Regions from separate parts of the Streptomyces sp. NPDC050535 genome, predicted to be linked through region 1. Evidence: riboswitches for the same ligand, from Rfam matches in the RefSeq annotation. Region 1 holds a riboswitch; each other region holds the start of a gene.
What was found. Region 1 has a riboswitch for cobalamin ahead of metE (5-methyltetrahydropteroyltriglutamate--homocysteine S-methyltransferase). Riboswitches for the same ligand answer to the same signal wherever they lie in the genome.
Positions count from the first base shown of each region.

Region 1 (4,205 bases):
CTGCACGTCGGCCTTCAACTGGTCGAAGAAGCCCTCGCCCTTGCGGGCGTCCGTGCCGGTGCGGGCCTTGTCGTAGAGCGGGTCGCCGGGCTTGGCGTCGCGGTACTTGTTGAAGTACAGCAGCGAGTTGTCACCGTAGTTGCCTCGGTAGGCGTCGGAGATCCAGCCCCAGGAGCCGTTCGCGTCCAGGCCGTCGCCGACGTCCTGGTAGATCTTCCAGGAGACGCCGGCCGCCTCGAGGCGCTCGGGGTACGTCGTCCAGTCGTAGCCGACCTCGTCGTTGCCGAGGACCGGGCCGCCGCCGACGCCGTCGTTACCGGTGTAGCCCGTCCACATGTAGTAGCGGTTCGGGTCCGTGGAGCCGATGAACGAACAGTGGTAGGCGTCGCAGATGGTGAACGCGTCGGCCAGCGCGTAGTGGAACGGGATGTCCTCACGCGTCAGGTACGCCATCGTCGTCGACGACTTGTTGGGCACCCATTTGTCGTACTTGCCCTTGTTGAAGGCGGCGTGTCCGTCGCTCCAGCCGTGCGGGAGATCCTGGATGAACTGCATGCCCAGGTCGTCGGCGTCGGGACGGAAGGGGAGCACGTCCTTGGTGCCGTCCGACTGGTACCAGACCGATTTGTCGCCCGACGTCTTGGCCGGAACCGGGTCGCCGAAGCCGCGGACACCCCTCAGCGAGCCGAAGTAGTGGTCGAACGAACGGTTCTCCTGCATCAGGACGACGATGTGCTCGACATCGTCGATCGTCCCGGAGCGGTGGTTCGCGGGCAGCGCCGCGGCCCGCTCGATGCTGCTGTTCAGTGCGGTGAACGCCGCGGTACCGCCGGCGAGTTGGAGGAAGCGGCGCCGATTCACTTGGGGCATGGCTGGGTGACCTCTTGTCCTGACGGAAACAACGGACGTACGGGATGACCGGGCTGGCCGGGATACTGCTGGAACGTGTGCGATTGGAGTGTTCCAAGAGCACCGAACGGCAAGGAAGGGTCCCGTGGCCCCCGCGTGAAACTCGGAGGTACGTGCGGCGAACGGCGGTAAACGGAACGCCAACCCGGCCTCCCGCAACCAACGTCGGGCAAAAGTCTCGCCGCCCGGCATGTGGGCGATGTCCCCCGCAGCCTCGCGCGGCCCTCTAGGCTGGTCGGTGCAGCTGGTTCGCCCCGTCCGCCAGACGGGAGCGTCGCAAGAGGGAACCCGGTGGGAATCCGGGACTGCCCCGCAGCGGTGAGTGGGAACGACCGCCGTCATACGCACTGGGCCCGGCCGGGTCTGGGAAGCGACGGCCAGTAGATGTCCTCCGCAGGGAGGGCGCGCCCACAAGTCCGAAGACCTGCCCGCTGCCCGCGCGCGACCCCTCGTGCGCGGACATCCCGGTGACCTCGTGGGCGGGTCGGCGCACATATCGGACGGACGACCGTGTCTCGCGTACGAGGATCGTTCCGTCCGGTCGCCGGCCCTTCGCGCCCTCGTCCCGTCCCGGGATTCCAGGGAGATATCTCGCGAAGGAGATTTCCGTGACAGCGAAGTCCGCAGCCGCGGCAGCACGGGCCACCGTGTACGGCTACCCCCGTCAGGGCCAGGGCCGGGAGCTCAAGAAGGCGATCGAGGGCTACTGGAAGGGCCGCGTCGACGCCGACGCCCTCCGGGCCACCGCCGCCGAACTGCGCCGGGCCAACTGGGAGCAGCTCGCCGGTGCCGGCATCCACGAGGTCCCCACCGGTGACTTCTCGTACTACGACCACGTCCTGGACACCAGCGTCATGGTCGGCGCGGTCCCCGACCGTCACCGGGACGCCGTCGCCAGCGACCCGCTCGACGGGTACTTCGCGATGGCGCGCGGCACCCAGGACGTCGCGCCGCTGGAGATGACCAAGTGGTTCGACACCAACTACCACTACCTGGTACCCGAGTTGGGCCCTGACACCGTCTTCACCACCGACTCCGCCAAGCAGGTCGCCGAGTTCAAGGAGGCCCTGGCTCTCGGGCTCACCGCCCGGCCGGTCCTCGTCGGCCCCGTCACCTACCTGCTGCTCGCCAAGCCCGCGCCCGGCGTGGCCGCGGACTTCGACCCGCTGACCCTCCTCGACCGACTGCTGCCGGTGTACGCCGAGGTCCTCGCCGACCTGCGCGCGGCGGGTGCCGAGTGGGTACAGCTCGACGAGCCCGCGCTCGTGCAGGACCGCACGCCCGCCGAGCTGAACGCGGTCACCCGCGCCTACCGCGATCTGGGCGGACTCGCCGACCGCCCGAAACTGCTGGTCGCCTCCTACTTCGACCGGCTGGGCGACGCCCTGCCGGTACTGGCCAAGGCCCCGGTGGACGGCCTCGCCCTCGACTTCACCGGCACGGCCGCCGCCAACCTGGACGCGCTCGCCGCCGTCGGCGGACTGCCGGGCAAGCGCCTGGTCGCCGGCGTCGTCAACGGCCGCAACATCTGGGCCGACGACCTGACCAGGTCGCTCGCCACCCTGGGCACCCTGCTGGGCCTGGCCGACCGGGTCGACGTGGCCGCGTCCTGCTCGCTGCTCCACGTCCCGCTCGACGCCGCCGCCGAGAGTGACATCGAGCCGGAGATCCTGCGCTGGCTCGCTTTCGCCCGCCAGAAGACCGCCGAGATCGTCACCCTCGCCAAGGGTCTCGGCCTCGGGACCGACGCCATCGCGGCGGAACTGGCCGCCAACCGGGCCGACCTGGCCTCCCGGGCCGGTTCGGCGCTCACCCGCGACCCCGCGGTGCGGGCCCGGTCCGCCGCCGTCGCGGACGCCGACGCCCGCCGCTCGGAGCCGTACTCCGAGCGCGCCGCCGCCCAGCGCGCCCACCTCGGTCTGCCCCTGCTGCCGACCACCACCATCGGCTCCTTCCCGCAGACCGCCGAACTGCGCACCGCGCGGGCCGATCTGCGCGCCGGCCGGATCGACAGCTCCGGGTACGAGGACCGCATCAGGGCCGAGATCGGCGAGGTGATCTCCTTCCAGGAGAAGACCGGCCTCGACGTCCTCGTGCACGGCGAGCCCGAACGCAACGACATGGTCCAGTACTTCGCCGAACAGCTCACCGGCTACCTCGCCACGCGGCACGGCTGGGTCCAGTCGTACGGCACCCGTTACGTCCGCCCGCCGATCCTGGCCGGTGACATCTCCCGCCCCGAGCCGATGACGGTGCGCTGGACGACGTACGCCCAGTCCCTGACCGACCGCCCCGTCAAGGGCATGCTGACCGGCCCTGTCACCATGCTCGCCTGGTCCTTCGTCCGTGACGACCAGCCGCTCGGCGACACGGCCCGCCAGGTCGCCCTCGCTCTGCGGGACGAGGTCAACAACCTTGAGGCGGCCGGGACTTCGGTCATCCAGGTCGACGAACCCGCGCTGCGCGAAACGCTGCCGCTGCGCGCCGCGGACCATCCGGCGTATCTGGCGTGGGCCACCGAGGCGTTCCGGCTCAGCACCGGCGGCGTACGCCCGGACACCCAGATCCACACCCACATGTGCTACGCCGAGTTCGGGGACATCGTCCGGGCCATCGACGACCTCGACGCCGACGTCATCAGCCTGGAGGCGGCCCGCTCACACATGCAGGTCGCCCGGGAGCTGGCCGAGCACGGCTATCCGCGCGAGGCCGGTCCCGGCGTCTACGACATCCACTCGCCGCGCGTGCCGAGCGCGGACGAGGCATCCGCCCTGCTGCGCAAGGGACTTGAGGCCATCCCCGCCGAGCGGCTGTGGGTCAACCCCGACTGCGGACTGAAGACGCGCGGCTGGCCCGAGACGCGCGCGTCGCTGGAGAACCTGGTCGCGGCGGCCCGGACGGTCCGCACCGAACTCGCCGGGTCCTGACCCGCCGGGACGACCGGGAAGGGCACGCCGCGGCCCCTTCCCGGTCGTCCCCGGCCGTCGGGCCGGAGCAGGTCACGGAAGGTACGTGTAGGGCTCCTCGATTAGGTGCTCGCCCGTGAGGGGAGCACAGGGTGGAGAAGTGAGCCCTGTACGCGCCCCCGCGTGCGCGGGAAAAATGCGCTTTGTCAGAGGTCAATCGGCCGGGGTATCGCCCACCCGGGCCACCGAGTTCCAGAAAGACAGGTCGGCCACCGTGCTCTTGCGTCTGCCCACGTCCGTGTCCGAAGCACAGGAGTGCCTGGCCGAAGGGGCGGTGCCCATAGGCGGGGCGACACTGGTGTGGGCGGGCTGGCAACGGGACGGCTTCCC
Region 1 is NZ_JBITHE010000001.1:906,509-910,713, reverse strand. It holds gene ACIBLC_RS03845 (phosphocholine-specific phospholipase C) at 1-870, opposite strand, end outside; cobalamin riboswitch at 1,188-1,335, shown strand; gene metE (5-methyltetrahydropteroyltriglutamate--homocysteine S-methyltransferase) at 1,518-3,836, shown strand; gene ACIBLC_RS03835 (FAD binding domain-containing protein) at 4,090-4,205, shown strand, end outside.

Region 2 (4,205 bases), on a different contig from region 1:
AGAGGGCGAACGACGAGACCTGCTCGACGCGGATCTCCCGGTCGCCCGCGGTGAGTTCGGCCCAGGCGGTGAGAACCGGCAGGTCCGGTGCAACGCGGTAGTGGGCCTGGACGGTCAGGTCCGTCGCGGGGTCGTGCATACGGACGGTGAGCCGCTCGGCGTCGGACGTGTGGGCCACGTAGCGCAGCCGTTGGGACACCAGTCCGTCGAGATGCCGCTTGCCGGAGGTGCCGCTGCGTCCGTGACCGGCGAGTTCCACCTCGACGAGGGGCAGCGCGTCGCGTCCGGCGGCCGGTGCGCCGAGGCCGAGCAGCCGGGGTGGTCCCGACTCGCTGCCGAGCGTGAAGTGGAGGGTGAGGACGGAGTTGCCCCAGGTTTCCGCGGAGGGCCGGTCAGGCTGTGCCTGGGTGGAGGACGGGGTCGGCTCCGGCGCGGTGCGGGTGTCCTCCGCCATGGTCCGGGTGTCCTCGGGCGAGGTACGGGTGCTCTCGGGTGAAGTCCGGTTCGTCTTCCCGGTGTTCCGGGCGAGGTCGGTCACGCGGCGCGCTCCAGTCCGGTGTGGTCGACCTGGTGGACGAGAGGACGTCCGGCGAGCAGGCGTTCCAGTTCCTCGGCCACGTACAGACCGAGGCGGCGCACCTCGTTGCCCTGAGAGCCGGCCAGGTGCGGGGTGAGGAAGACGTTGGGGAGGTCGAAGAGCGGGGAGTCGGAGGGCAGCGGTTCGGGGTCGGTCACGTCGAGGATCGCGCTGACGCGGCCCGGACGGAGCGCTTCGACCAGGGCGTCGGTGTTCACGAGACTGCCCCGCGCGGTGTTGATGAGCACGGCTCCGTCGGGCATCAGCGCCAGTTCGCGGGCGCCGATCATGCGGTGGGTGGTGGGGATGGCGGGCGCGTGGACGGAGACGATGTCGCTGGTCCGCATCAGTTCGTGGAGAGGAAGCGAGGACACTCCGAGGGTGGCCGCCTCGTCCCGGTCCACGTGCGGATCGGACAGGGCGACCTCGAAATCGTGGGGCCGCAGGAGCTCGATGAGCCGGCGGCCGATCTTCGAGGCGCCCACGATCCCGATCCTGCGGCCGAAGTTGCCGATGCCGGGCTGTATCTCGGCGACGGTGAACGTGCGCCGGGCGCGGTAGTGCTCGCGGGAGGCGAACAGGTCCTTGCCGACGAGCAGGATCATGCCCAGGGTGTACTCGGCGACGGGCAGGGCGTTGGCGGCAGCGGCCGAGGACACCACGAGGCCGCGCTCCCACCAGCCCGGCGCCATGGTCCCCTTCACCGAGCCCGCCGCGTGCAGCACCGCACGCAGCCTGGGGGCCGCGTCGAGCACCGCGGCGTCGATGCGCGGGCAGCCCCATCCGGTAAGCAGGATCTCGGCCTCCGCCAGGACCCTTCGCACCCGTGGGTCCCGGAAGTCCTCGGCTATCAGATCGGGATCGACGTCGACACAGGCCCGGATCCGATCCAGTACGGCGGACGGATAGACGCTGGGCAGGGTCTCGGCACTCATGGCGAACAGTGCCAGTGGACGCTCGGGCAAGGGGATGGCCTCCGCTTCGGGGCAGCACAGGGAAAACCGGGGCTTGTTCGGGGAGTGGCAACTACGAGGACCGCATGCGTAGTAACCGATCTCTACGCTAGGGGGCATGAGGAGAAAGGGTCAATGGTCGGGCACGGCAAAAGGGCGGGGTGTCCGAGGAGTTATGCGGTGAAAAGTCGCCACAACCGGTATCTCCGTCCAGTTACCGGTTTCTGTCACGCGGTTTCTATCGCGCGACTTCGGATTGGTGACGCGCCTGCTGCGATTCCCTGTCGTGCCCTGCCTTGCCCGAAGAGCTCGCCCCGTGTGCGACCACGGCGGCTGGGACCTACAGCGGCTGGGACGAGGCCGGCGTCCGTGGCCGCCGGGTGCCCCAGCGCACGGCGCGACCGTCTGCGTGCCAACGGCGCGTACCTCGTCCCGGCCGCCGCTCCGCCGCGCGCCGGCGGACGCCCAGGCCGCCCGGCGGTTCCCCCGAGGCCCCGTGATAGCTTGCCGAGGCCAGTCGAACCCATGTACGTGGGTCAGGGAATCCGGTGTGAACCCGGAACTGACGCGCAGCGGTGAGGGTGACGGGCGGGGCATCGGCCACTGGACCGCGTGAGGTCCGGGAAGGCGCCTCGTCCGGGTGATCCCGAGTCCGAAGACCTGCTGGCGGCCTCCGCGGTCCTGAGGGCGCGGGGGAGCACCGTACGACCGGGCTCCGCGCTTGAGTCCTCGACGACAAGGGATCGCCTTCCGTGCCTTTCGCGCGCCTTGCCCGCCACGCTGCCCTGCTGACCTCGGGGGCACTGCTCCTGACCGGCTGCGGATCCGGTTCGTCCGGCACCACTGCCGACAAGGGCGCCGTCACACTCGACAACTGCGGGCAGGCGGTGCGCGTGGACACGCCGCCGCGGCGCGCGGTCTCCCTCAACCAGGGCACCACCGAGATCATGCTCGCGCTCGGACTCGCCGACCGGATGGCCGGGACGGCCACCTGGACCGACCCCGTGATGAAGGGGCTGGAGAGGGAGAACGCGAAGGTCGAGCGGATCTCCGACAACAACCCCTCCTTCGAACGCGTCCTGGACGCCGAACCCGACTTCGTCGCCGCCTCCTTCGTCTCCACCCTGGGCAAGGGCGGGGTGGCGACCCGCGAGCAGTTCGAGAAGCTCGGCGTGCCGACGTACGTCTCGCCCTCCGACTGCGCCGGCAAGGACAACTCCGGTGACGGGGACGGCGCGCGGCAGCGGCCGCTGACGTTGGACACCGTCTACGGCGAAGTGCGCGACCTGGCCGAGGTGTTCGGGGTGGAGGAGCGCGGCGAGAAGCTCGTCACGTCGCTCAAGAAGCGGGTGGAGACCGCCACGTCCGGCGTCGACGCCTCCGACGTCACCCTCCTGTACTGGTTCGCCAACTCCGAATCGCCCTACATGGCGGGCTGTTGCGGCGCCCCCGGTGCCATCACCCGCACACTCGGCGCACAGAACGTCTTCGACGACACCCACGACGAATGGCCCCAGATCAACTGGGAGACCGTCGCCGACCGTGACCCCGACGTCCTCGTCATCGGCGATCTGACGCGCAGGTCGCAGACTGCCGAGTCCGCCGCGAAGAAGATCGAGTTCCTGGAGTCCGACCCGGTCACCAGGAACATGTCCGCCGTCAGGCACAGGCGGTACGTCCTGCTCAGCGGCCAGGCCATGAACCCGACCATCCGCACCGTCGAGGGTGTGGAACAAGTCGCCGCGGGCCTGCGGGAGTCCGGGCTCACCGGGTGACCGTCAGAGGACTGCTGCTCGGGGCGGCCGGAGCCGCCGCGCTCTGTCTCTCCGTCGCCGTCGCGATCACCGTCGGACCCGCCGACATACGGGTCGGCGACGTCTGGTCGACGGTCGGGGCCCATCTCGGCTGGGGGAGTACGGATCTCTCACCGATCCGGGACGGCATCGTGTGGCAGCTCAGGCTGCCGCGCACGCTGCTCGCCGCCGTCTGCGGGGCCGGACTCGCCGTCTGCGGTGTGGTGATGCAGTCGCTGCTGCGCAATCCGCTCGCCGATCCCTTCGTGCTCGGGGTGTCCTCCGGGGCGTCGACGGGCGCGGTCGCCGTGGTGGTGCTGGGAGTCGGCGGCGGCGTGGTGTCGGTGTCCGCCGGTGCCTTCGTGGGCGCGGTCCTGTCCTTCGCGCTCGTACTCCTGCTCAGCCACACACTCGGCGGCACGACCGACCGCGTGGTCCTCGCGGGCGTCGCCGCCATGCAGCTCTTCTCCGCGCTCACCTCCTTCGTCATCATGACCGCTGCCGACGCCGAGACCACCCGCGGGGTGCTGTTCTGGCTGCTCGGCTCGCTCAGCGGCGCCGACTGGACGGACGTGTGGGCCGGCTTCGGCGTCCTCGTCCTCGCACTCGTGGTCTGCCTGGGGTACACCCGGACACTCGACGCCTTCGCCTTCGGGCAGGACGCGGCGGCCTCCCTCGGGGTGTCCGTCGCACGCACCCGGCTGGTGCTGCTGAGCGTCACGGCGCTGCTCACCGCCGCGCTCGTCAGCTCCTCGGGCGCGATCGGCTTCGTCGGCCTGGTCCTGCCGCACGCGGCCCGCGCGCTGGTCGGACCGGGCCACGCCCGGCTGCTGCCGGTGTCCACGCTCGCCGGAGCGGTGTTCCTGGTGTGGGTCGACACGC
Region 2 is NZ_JBITHE010000003.1:451,325-455,529, reverse strand. It holds gene ACIBLC_RS10085 (alpha-galactosidase) at 1-538, opposite strand, end outside; gene ACIBLC_RS10080 (hydroxyacid dehydrogenase) at 535-1,542, opposite strand; cobalamin riboswitch at 2,028-2,213, shown strand; gene ACIBLC_RS10075 (ABC transporter substrate-binding protein) at 2,283-3,305, shown strand; gene ACIBLC_RS10070 (FecCD family ABC transporter permease) at 3,302-4,205, shown strand, end outside.
Region 2: linked by a shared signal. The riboswitch ahead of ACIBLC_RS10075 (ABC transporter substrate-binding protein) and the one ahead of metE (5-methyltetrahydropteroyltriglutamate--homocysteine S-methyltransferase) in region 1 are both predicted to bind cobalamin.

Region 3 (4,205 bases), on a different contig from region 1:
CTGGTCCTGCACGGAGACCGCGACCGCGTCACCGACCCGCACGCGTCCGTGTCGTTCGTCCACCGGGCCCGCGAGGCGGGCGCCCGCGCCGACGTCGTAGTGATCCCGGGCGGCGACCACGCCATGCTCCGCCGCGTACCGACCTGGCACCGTGCCGCGGGCTCGGCGGTCGTCGGCTTCCTGCGGGCCGGCTGCACGACCGTGTGACCCGGATCCCGCGGGCCCCCGCCGTGGACGGGGCCGGTGCCCGCCCCGGTCTCTGCTGCTCCAACGGAGTTTCGGGGCGGGGTTGTTGGGCCGCAGGACCGGCCGGGGGCCCTGTGTTTCCCCGGCGGGCGTGAGTGCGTACGCCGGGGGGCGTCGCCCCAACTCGCCGAATCTGTACGGCCTGGAGCTGCGGACCTGCGAAATCGACGAGCTCGGTGGGTGTTAGGTTCACGCCCGTCCCCCCGGTCGGCTGACGGCCGGCGACCCGGCCGCCGTACGCGGATGCCGTACGCGGATGCCGTACCCGGTGGAGACCCGAACCCGTGACACCAGCAGGAGGAGCCTTCCCGTGACCAGCCGTGTCATCTTCATCTCGCCCGCCACGAGCCGGGCGTTGCGGCAGGCCCGCTTCGACGACGGCGACTCGATCGACGACGCGGGAGCGGCCCGGGCACACGCGGCGGCCGGATCGCTCCCCCGCGCTGTCCGGGTCGTCGCCACGCCCAGTGTGCGGTGCCGCGAGACGGCGACGGCACTCGGTCTCCGTGCCGAGGACGCTCCGGGGCCCGCGGCATGGGACGCGGGCCGCTGGCGGGGCCGCACGCTGGACGAGGTCGGCGCCGCCGAGCCGGAGGCGGTGGCCCGCTGGCTCGCCGACACCGCCTCGGCACCCCACGGCGGGGAGTCGGTCGAGGATCTGTGCGCCCGGGTCGGGAGCTGGCTGGACAGCGTGGCGGACACCGACGGCCGCACGCTCGCGGTGGTCGAGCCGGAGATCGTACGGGCGGCCGTCGTCCACGCCCTGGGCCTGCCCGCCGAGGCGTTCTGGCGGCTGGACGTGCCTCCGCTGACGGCGACGGAGCTCAGCGGCCGGGCCGGGCGCTGGAACCTGCGGCTGGGACGGTTGCTGGACGAACCGGAGGCCGGCGCGGACGTCTGAGCCGCGAGGGCCGGGCAGCGGCCGGAGACTCCCGGTTCCCTCGGGTCCGACATCCGCCGGAAGCCGTTCCTCCCCGCTCGCCGCGCACTTGATGGGTCCTCACCGGAAAACGCGAGAGGGCCCCCGGACGGTTCCGTGGGCCCTCACCGGTGTCGCGGGACGGGTCAGTTGGGGGCGGCGACCGGCCGGGCCGTTGCGACCTTCGCGGGGCCGGGGTTCAGCAGCCGTTCGGCCAACTCGCCGAAGGCGAGGCCGAATCCGCCCCACAGGGTGATCTGGATGGCCAGCGCGGAGACGCGGAACCGCCACAGCACGGCGGCCGGGAAATCGGCGGGGACCTCGTTGATGACGGGCAGGAACGCGTACGCCAGCCCGATCGCGAGGGCGAAGGCGGCCACCGCGGCGACGGTGGCGTACCAGGTGCCCAGTCTCGGCGCGAGCCGCTTGCCCAGGATGGTCGCGGCGATCGCCAGCAGTACGCCTAGCACCATCATCAGGAAGTACAGGGTGGTGCGCTTGGCGATGGTGTCGTGGTCGCCGACCGCCGGCGGGTTGGCCGGGTACTTCAGGAACGGCACGACGTAGACCGCGAGCAGGGCGCAGCCGGACAGCAGCAGCGCGGTGGCGCGCGGGCTGAAGCGGCCCACGCGGCCGAGCGCGAAGCAGAAGGCGAGGGCGGCGATGCCGCCGAAGGCGACACCGTAGACCAGGACGCCGGTGGCCAGGCCCGCGGTGGACTGCAGGCTGCGGGAGACGAGTTCGACCTCGTGCTCGTGGCCCGCGGCGCGGGACTCCTCGAAGCTGATCGCGCTGTCGACGCTCGGCTCACCGAGGAAGTAGGCGACGATCAGGGCGAGCACGCCGGCACCGAGGCCGGCGAGCATGCCCCGCACGAGGAGATTTCTTACCGTTGCGGAGTTCATGAGCTGCGCCGAGTCCTTCGTCAGTGGCAGGGGAAGCCGAGAAGGTGGCGTGCGTCGTGCACCCACTCGTGGACTTCCCCGCCGGAGACGACGGAGGTGGCGCCCTGTTCGGCGCCGACGAAGTACAGCAGGACCAGCATCAGGATGCCGAAGAAGACCGCCCAGGGAGCGATGTCCTTGAGCGGCAGTTTCGCCGGGATGGCGGGGGTGGTGGGCGTCGGCTGGGCGACATGCTGCGCCATGGCAGGGCCTCCTCGGGAGTTCGCGTCCCATCTCGGTGGTGCACTGGACGACGGCTACGGGTCTGACTTGCCCCCCTCTCGCATAAGGGGTGGCACACAGTGGCGCGACCGTGCCGGGTTCCCACCGGCTTCCGTTCTGCCGTCGTCGATATCGCACCGACGGTACCGCGTGGCGGGTACATGGCCAAGACCAGGCCACCAGGCGTGATCCGTTTCTCCGGTCCGGCGACCGGTCGTCCGTCCCCTGTCCGAAACCCCTGACTCCCGGGGCCGGTTGGCGGGCCGACGCCGCATCCTCGCGAATACCAGGCGGGAAGAACGCTGCCCGCGATGGGGTGACATTGCGCACATCAGCGGCGGACGCGTCTAGCCAAGGGGTTCTTTGTCGCTGACAGTTGGGCGGGATATTTCCCATTCAATCGGCACAGAAGGATCCCTCCCATGCGCGATTCCTCCGACGTCCCCGTACAGCCCCACCCCGTCACCGTCGCCGAAGTGATACCCGGTGATCTTCTCGCGCTGTCGGAAGAGGACGTGACGGCGAACCGGTGGTACGTGGTGATGCACACCCTGCCGGAGAACCCGCAGACCATTCGGCTGGCTCTGCGACCGCCTCTCGGCGGAAGTGATCACGAACGGGTATTCCCGCGGAATCACCAAGTGACGGTGGGGAGTCGGCGTGTGGATGTCGCCGGAATTCCCGAGATCGATTCGGCCGGTCTGGAAACGGTCGAATTCAGGGACGGCGATCGGATCACCTCCCTGCGCGCCGTCGACCCCGGGGCCGTCGAGGAGTCGTACAGCCGCCGGTGGGGCCGGTGGTACCGGGATCTGGAGAGCCGGGACGAGGAGCCCGAGTCGGACTCGCAGCTGCGCGAACGGGTCGCGCGGGAAGTCGCCGAGGGTCATGTCGTACGGCATCTTCCGCGGCCCCGTGCGAGTGCGGCCGCCGGCGCCGTACGGCCTCGGCGGGTCGTGGTCACCGGGCTCGGAGCCGTGACGCCGCTCGGTGTGGGGGTGGCCGAGCTCTGGCAGGGACTGGTCGAAGGGCGGTGCGGGATAAGGGAGTTGGCGGGTGAGGAGTTCGCCGGGCTGCCGGTGCGGCTCGCGGGGTCCGTTCCCGTGGATCCCGCGGAGCTGCTGCCCCGGCCGCAGGCCCGGCGGATGAACCGGGCCGCGCAGTTCGCGGTGATCGCGGCGCGCGAGGCCTGGCGGGACGGCGAGCTGGACGGCGCGGGGACGGTCGAGAGCGGGCTCGATCCCGAGCGGGTCGGGATCAGCGTCGGCGCCATCCTCGGCGACGCCTCCGTGCTCGTCGGCGGTGACCGGCGGCTGCGGGAGAAGGGGCCGCGTGCCGTGTCACCGCTCACCACACCGATGACCGTGCCCTCCCAGGCCGCCTCGCAGGTGTCGCTCGCGCTGCGGATCACCGGCGAGGCCCGCACCGTGAGCAGCGCCTGCGCCTCCGGCACCGAGGCCATCGGGCAGGCCGTCGACCGCATCCGGTACGGGCACGTCGACGTCGCCCTGGCCGGTGGCGCGGAGGCGGTGGTCACCCCGGCGATCATGGCCTCGTTCGCCGCGATGCGCGCCCTGTCCACCCACGGGCTCGGAGACGGCGGATCGGCCAGCCCTTCCCGGCCGTTCGCCCGCGACCGCGACGGCTTCGTGAACGGGGAGGGCGCCGGTTTCCTGCTGCTGGAGGCCGAGGAGCACGCGCGGGCACGCGGGGCGCGGATCTACTGCGAGGCAGCCGGGTGGGGACTGTCCGCCGACGCCCACCACATGGCCGCGCCCGACCCCTCCGGCAGCGGTGTCGCGCTCGCGATGCGACGAGCCGTACGGGACGCCGGCGCCCATGCAGTGGACGTCATCCACGTCAACGCCCACGCG
Region 3 is NZ_JBITHE010000007.1:118,789-122,993, forward strand. It holds gene ACIBLC_RS18000 (alpha/beta hydrolase) at 1-207, shown strand, start outside; gene ACIBLC_RS18005 (histidine phosphatase family protein) at 557-1,147, shown strand; gene ACIBLC_RS18010 (CbtA family protein) at 1,312-2,070, opposite strand; gene ACIBLC_RS18015 (CbtB-domain containing protein) at 2,091-2,312, opposite strand; cobalamin riboswitch at 2,347-2,488, opposite strand; gene ACIBLC_RS18020 (beta-ketoacyl-[acyl-carrier-protein] synthase family protein) at 2,754-4,205, shown strand, end outside.
Region 3: linked by a shared signal. The riboswitch ahead of ACIBLC_RS18015 (CbtB-domain containing protein) and the one ahead of metE (5-methyltetrahydropteroyltriglutamate--homocysteine S-methyltransferase) in region 1 are both predicted to bind cobalamin.

Region 4 (4,205 bases), on a different contig from region 1:
AGCTTGAAGAAGACGTCCTGGAGGCCCATCGCGCCGAGGCCGACCGGGCGCCACCTGGCGTTCGACCTGCCCGCCTGCTCGGTCGGGTAGAAGTTGATGTCCACGACGCGGTCGAGGAAGGTGACGGCGGTGTGCACCGTCTCGTCGAGCCGGTCCCAGTCGATGTCCCCGGTCGCCGTGTCGACAAAGGCACCCAGGTTCACCGAACCCAGGTTGCAGACCGCCGTCTCCCCGTCGTCCGTGACCTCCAGGATCTCGGTGCACAGGTTCGAGGAGTGGACGGTGTGGCCCGGCTCCGCAGTCTGGTTGGCGGTGCGGTTGGCGGCGTCCTTGAAGGTCATCCAGCCGTTGCCGGTCTGCGCGAGGGTGCGCATCATGCGGCCGTACAGGTCCCGGGCGGGAATCGTTTTCCTTGCGAGGCCTTGGGCTTCCGCCTTGCGGTACGCCGCGTCGAACTCGTCGCCCCACAGGTCGACCAGGTCCGGTACGTCGGACGGGGAGAAGAGGGACCAGAGGGCGTTCTCGTTCACCCGGCGCATGAACTCGTCCGGGATCCAGTGCGCGAGGTTCAGGTTGTGCGTACGCCGGGCGTCCTCGCCGGTGTTGTCGCGCAGCTCCAGGAACTCCTCGATGTCGGAGTGCCAGGTCTCCAGGTAGACCGCGGCCGCGCCCTTGCGCCGGCCGCCCTGGTTCACGGCGGCGACCGAGGCGTCGAGGGTCTTCAGGAACGGGACGATGCCGTTGGAGTGGCCGTTCGTGCCGCGGATCAGTGAACCGCGGGAGCGGATGCGGGAGTACGACAGGCCGATGCCGCCCGCGTGCTTCGAGAGGCGCGCGACCTGGTGGTAGCGGTCGTAGATGGAGTCCAGCTCGTCCAGCGGGGAGTCGAGGAGGTAGCAGGACGACATCTGGGGGTGGCGCGTACCGGAGTTGAAGAGGGTGGGGGAGGAGGGCAGGTAGTCGAGGCGGCTCATCAGCCGGTAGAGGGCCGCGACTTCGTCCAGGGCTCGGGTCGTGTCGTCCTCCGCCAGGCCCGACGCCACGCGCAGCATGAAGTGCTGGGGCGTCTCGATGACCCCGCGGGTGATCGGGTGGCGGAGGAGGTAGCGGCTGTGCAGGGTGCGCAGGCCGAAGTAGCCGAAGCGGTCGTCCGCGCGCTCGGCCGAGGACGCCTCGATTAGTGCGTTCAGGCGCGTGGCGTGCAGGCGGGCGAACTCCGCGGTGCGGTCCGCGATCAGGCCCTCGCGGTGGCCGACGGCTACCGAGTCGGAGAAGGAGCGCACGCCCTGGGAGGCGGCCTCGGCCGCGATGCTGATCGTCAGCAGGCGGGCGGCCAGCCGGGAGTAGACGGGGTCCTCGGAGATCAGGCCTGCCGCGGACTCGGTGGCCAGCTCGCGCAACTCCGCGTCGTCCGCCCGGGTGGACCGGCCGCGCAGTGCGGCGGCGGCGACCCGGCCGGGGTCGGCGCCGGGGAGGTCGGCGGTCAGGTCGGTCAGGGTCCGCAGCAGTGCGGCACCGGGGCCGTCCGTCTCGGCCGGCTGCTGCTGTGTAGGAGCTGAGGCCGGATCGACTGGCGCGATGGTCACGTGGGGCTCTCCCTCGCTCGGCACGGGGCCTTGGGGAGGGCGGCGGGGCACACGAGCGCGCGCTTTCTGGCAGCGGTACGCCGCGTCCACCGGCCCATTCCGCGAGGCCCGGACGTCATGTCGCCCGGGCCGGCTGGCCTGGGCGTGCTGTCGGCAGGTCCTCGGACTCGACGTGTGCGTGAACGAACGCGCACAGGTACACCGTTGCGGGACAGTTCCGGATTCGCACCGGATTCCCCTGCGGCGACAACGAGCATGAGCATACATCTTGTGTCGGGGCGCGGTGGTACCCCTACATGTTGTGTCGTGCTGGCTTCGGGAGACCCGTTGTGGGTCGGGGCCGTACCGGAGCATCCGTCCTCGGTCTGGCGCGGAATCGGTTGGCCAAGAAGGGGGCGGCGTTGACGCGCCAGCCGCTGCGGGCGGACGTTCCGGCACGTCCCCTGCTGCCGGTGGGCATCATCCAGCCCGTCCGGCGTTTGAGGACAAGCGCGTTCAGCGCGATGCGGGGGTCTGGGGGCAGCAGCCCTCAGGAACAAGGGACGGGTAGGGGCGGAGGGGCGAAGAATCCCCCAGCCCCCACCCGGTGGTCAGTGAGTTGTTCCCGCCGTGGCCGGGGGGAGTTCCACCTGTACGCCCTTGTCGCCGGCGTCTGCCGTGTAGTCCTCGGGGGAGGTCTCGTCGATGCCGTCGGGAGCGTTGAAGGCGCGGAGGGCGAAGGTGAGGATCACCGTGACGGCGAGGTTCAGGACGAAGGCTGTCAGGCCGATGTAGCCGATTTCGCCGATGCCGGGGATCTCCTTGGAGCTGCCGCCGAAGTGTTTCTGGGTGGGGGAGGCGACGCCGTACGCGGCGATGGTGCCGTAGAGCATGCCGACGGCCCAGCCCGTGAGGAGGGCCCAGCGGTGGAACCAGCGGGTGAAGAGACCGCCCACCAGGGCGGGGAAGGTCTGCAGGATCCAGATGCCGCCCAGGAGTTGGAAGTTGATGGCGACCGTCTTGTCCATGGTGAGGACGAAGGCGAGGGCGCCGACCTTCACGAGGAGGGAGACCAGTTTGGAGACCTTGGTCTCCTGGGCGGGTGTGGCGTCCGGCTTGATGAAGTCCTTGTAGATGTTGCGGGTGAAGAGGTTCGCGGCCGCGATGGACATGATGGCCGCCGGCACGAGCGCGCCGATGCCGATGGCGGCGAAGGCCACGCCGGCGAACCAGTCCGGGAACATGTCCTCGAAGAGCTGGGGGATGGCGAGTTGGCCGTTCTCGACCTTGACCCCGGCCGCGATCGCCATGAAGCCGAGCAGGGCCAGCAGGCCCAGCATGAGCGAGTACAGGGGGAGGATCGTGGTGTTGCGGCGGATCACCTCGCGGCTGCGTGAGGAGAGGGTCGCCGTGATCGAGTGCGGGTACATGAAGAGGGCCAGCGCCGAGCCGAGCGCGAGGGTGGCGTACGTCCACTGGCCCGCCTCGGCCGGGACGATGCCGCCCGCGCCCGCCGCCGTGTACTTGTCGTTCGCCGCCTTGAAGATCTCGTCGAACCCGCCGAGCTTGACCGGGATGTAGATGATGGCCACCGCGATCACGATGTAGATCAGGGTGTCCTTCACGAACGCGATCAGGGCGGGGGCCCGGAGGCCCGAGGAGTAGGTGTACGCCGCCAGTACGCCGAAGGCGATGAGGAGGGGGAGGTCCTTGACGAACCAGTTGGTGTTCTCGCCGCCGCCCACGCCCATGACGTCCAGGACCGCCTGGATGCCCACCAGTTGCAGTGCGATGTAGGGCATCGTCGCCAGAATGCCGGTCACCGCGACTGCGAGGGACAGGCCCTTCGAGCCGAAGCGCCCTCTGACGAAGTCCGAGGTTGTCACGTAGCCGTGTTTGTGTGAGACCGACCAGAGGCGGGGGAGGAACGTGAAGATCAGGGGGTACACGAGGATGGTGTACGGCACGGCGAAGAAGCCCGCCGCTCCCGCCGCGTAGATCGCGGCCGGTACGGCCACGAAGGTGTACGCCGTGTAGAGGTCGCCGCCCAGCAGGAACCAGGTGACCCAGGTGCCGAACGACCGGCCGCCCAGGCCCCATTCGTCCAGGCTCTGTTCGTCGGCCGCCCTGCGCCAGCGTGCGGCCAGGAAGCCCATGACCGTGACGGCCAGGAAGAAGAAGATGAAGACGGCGAGTGCGACGCCGTTCACGCCGTCGTTCATGCTCCGGCACCCCTCTTGCGGGCGCGCTGGTCACGCTGCCACAGCTGGTACGCGATCACGGTCAGTGCGGTGGAGATGAGCACCCACAGCATCTGGTACCAGTAGAAGAACGGGATCCCGATGAAGGTCGGGTCCGTCTTCGCGTAGGAGCCCACCCAGAGCATCGCCACGAACGGGGCGAGCAGGCAGAGGGCGATCACCACGCGGACCGGTGTCACCACCGGCGGCACTGTCGGTGGCTTCTTTTCGGGCACATCTGACATACGGCGGCTCCGTCCCCTCACTGATCACCTGTGTAACGCGCAGGCAATCTAGGTGACGAAGTCCCTCAAGCGGAAGCCCTGTCCGCGTATCGGTCCGCAAACGGTTCGAGGGTGCCGCCGAGCGTGTTCTCAAGTGCCCTCAGCAGCAACGGAAT
Region 4 is NZ_JBITHE010000007.1:203,931-208,135, reverse strand. It holds gene ACIBLC_RS18420 (ribonucleoside-diphosphate reductase subunit alpha) at 1-1,586, opposite strand, end outside; cobalamin riboswitch at 1,721-1,856, opposite strand; gene mctP (monocarboxylate uptake permease MctP) at 2,177-3,787, opposite strand; gene ACIBLC_RS18410 (DUF3311 domain-containing protein) at 3,784-4,050, opposite strand; gene ACIBLC_RS18405 (YbdD/YjiX family protein) at 4,190-4,205, opposite strand, start outside.
Region 4: linked by a shared signal. The riboswitch ahead of ACIBLC_RS18420 (ribonucleoside-diphosphate reductase subunit alpha) and the one ahead of metE (5-methyltetrahydropteroyltriglutamate--homocysteine S-methyltransferase) in region 1 are both predicted to bind cobalamin.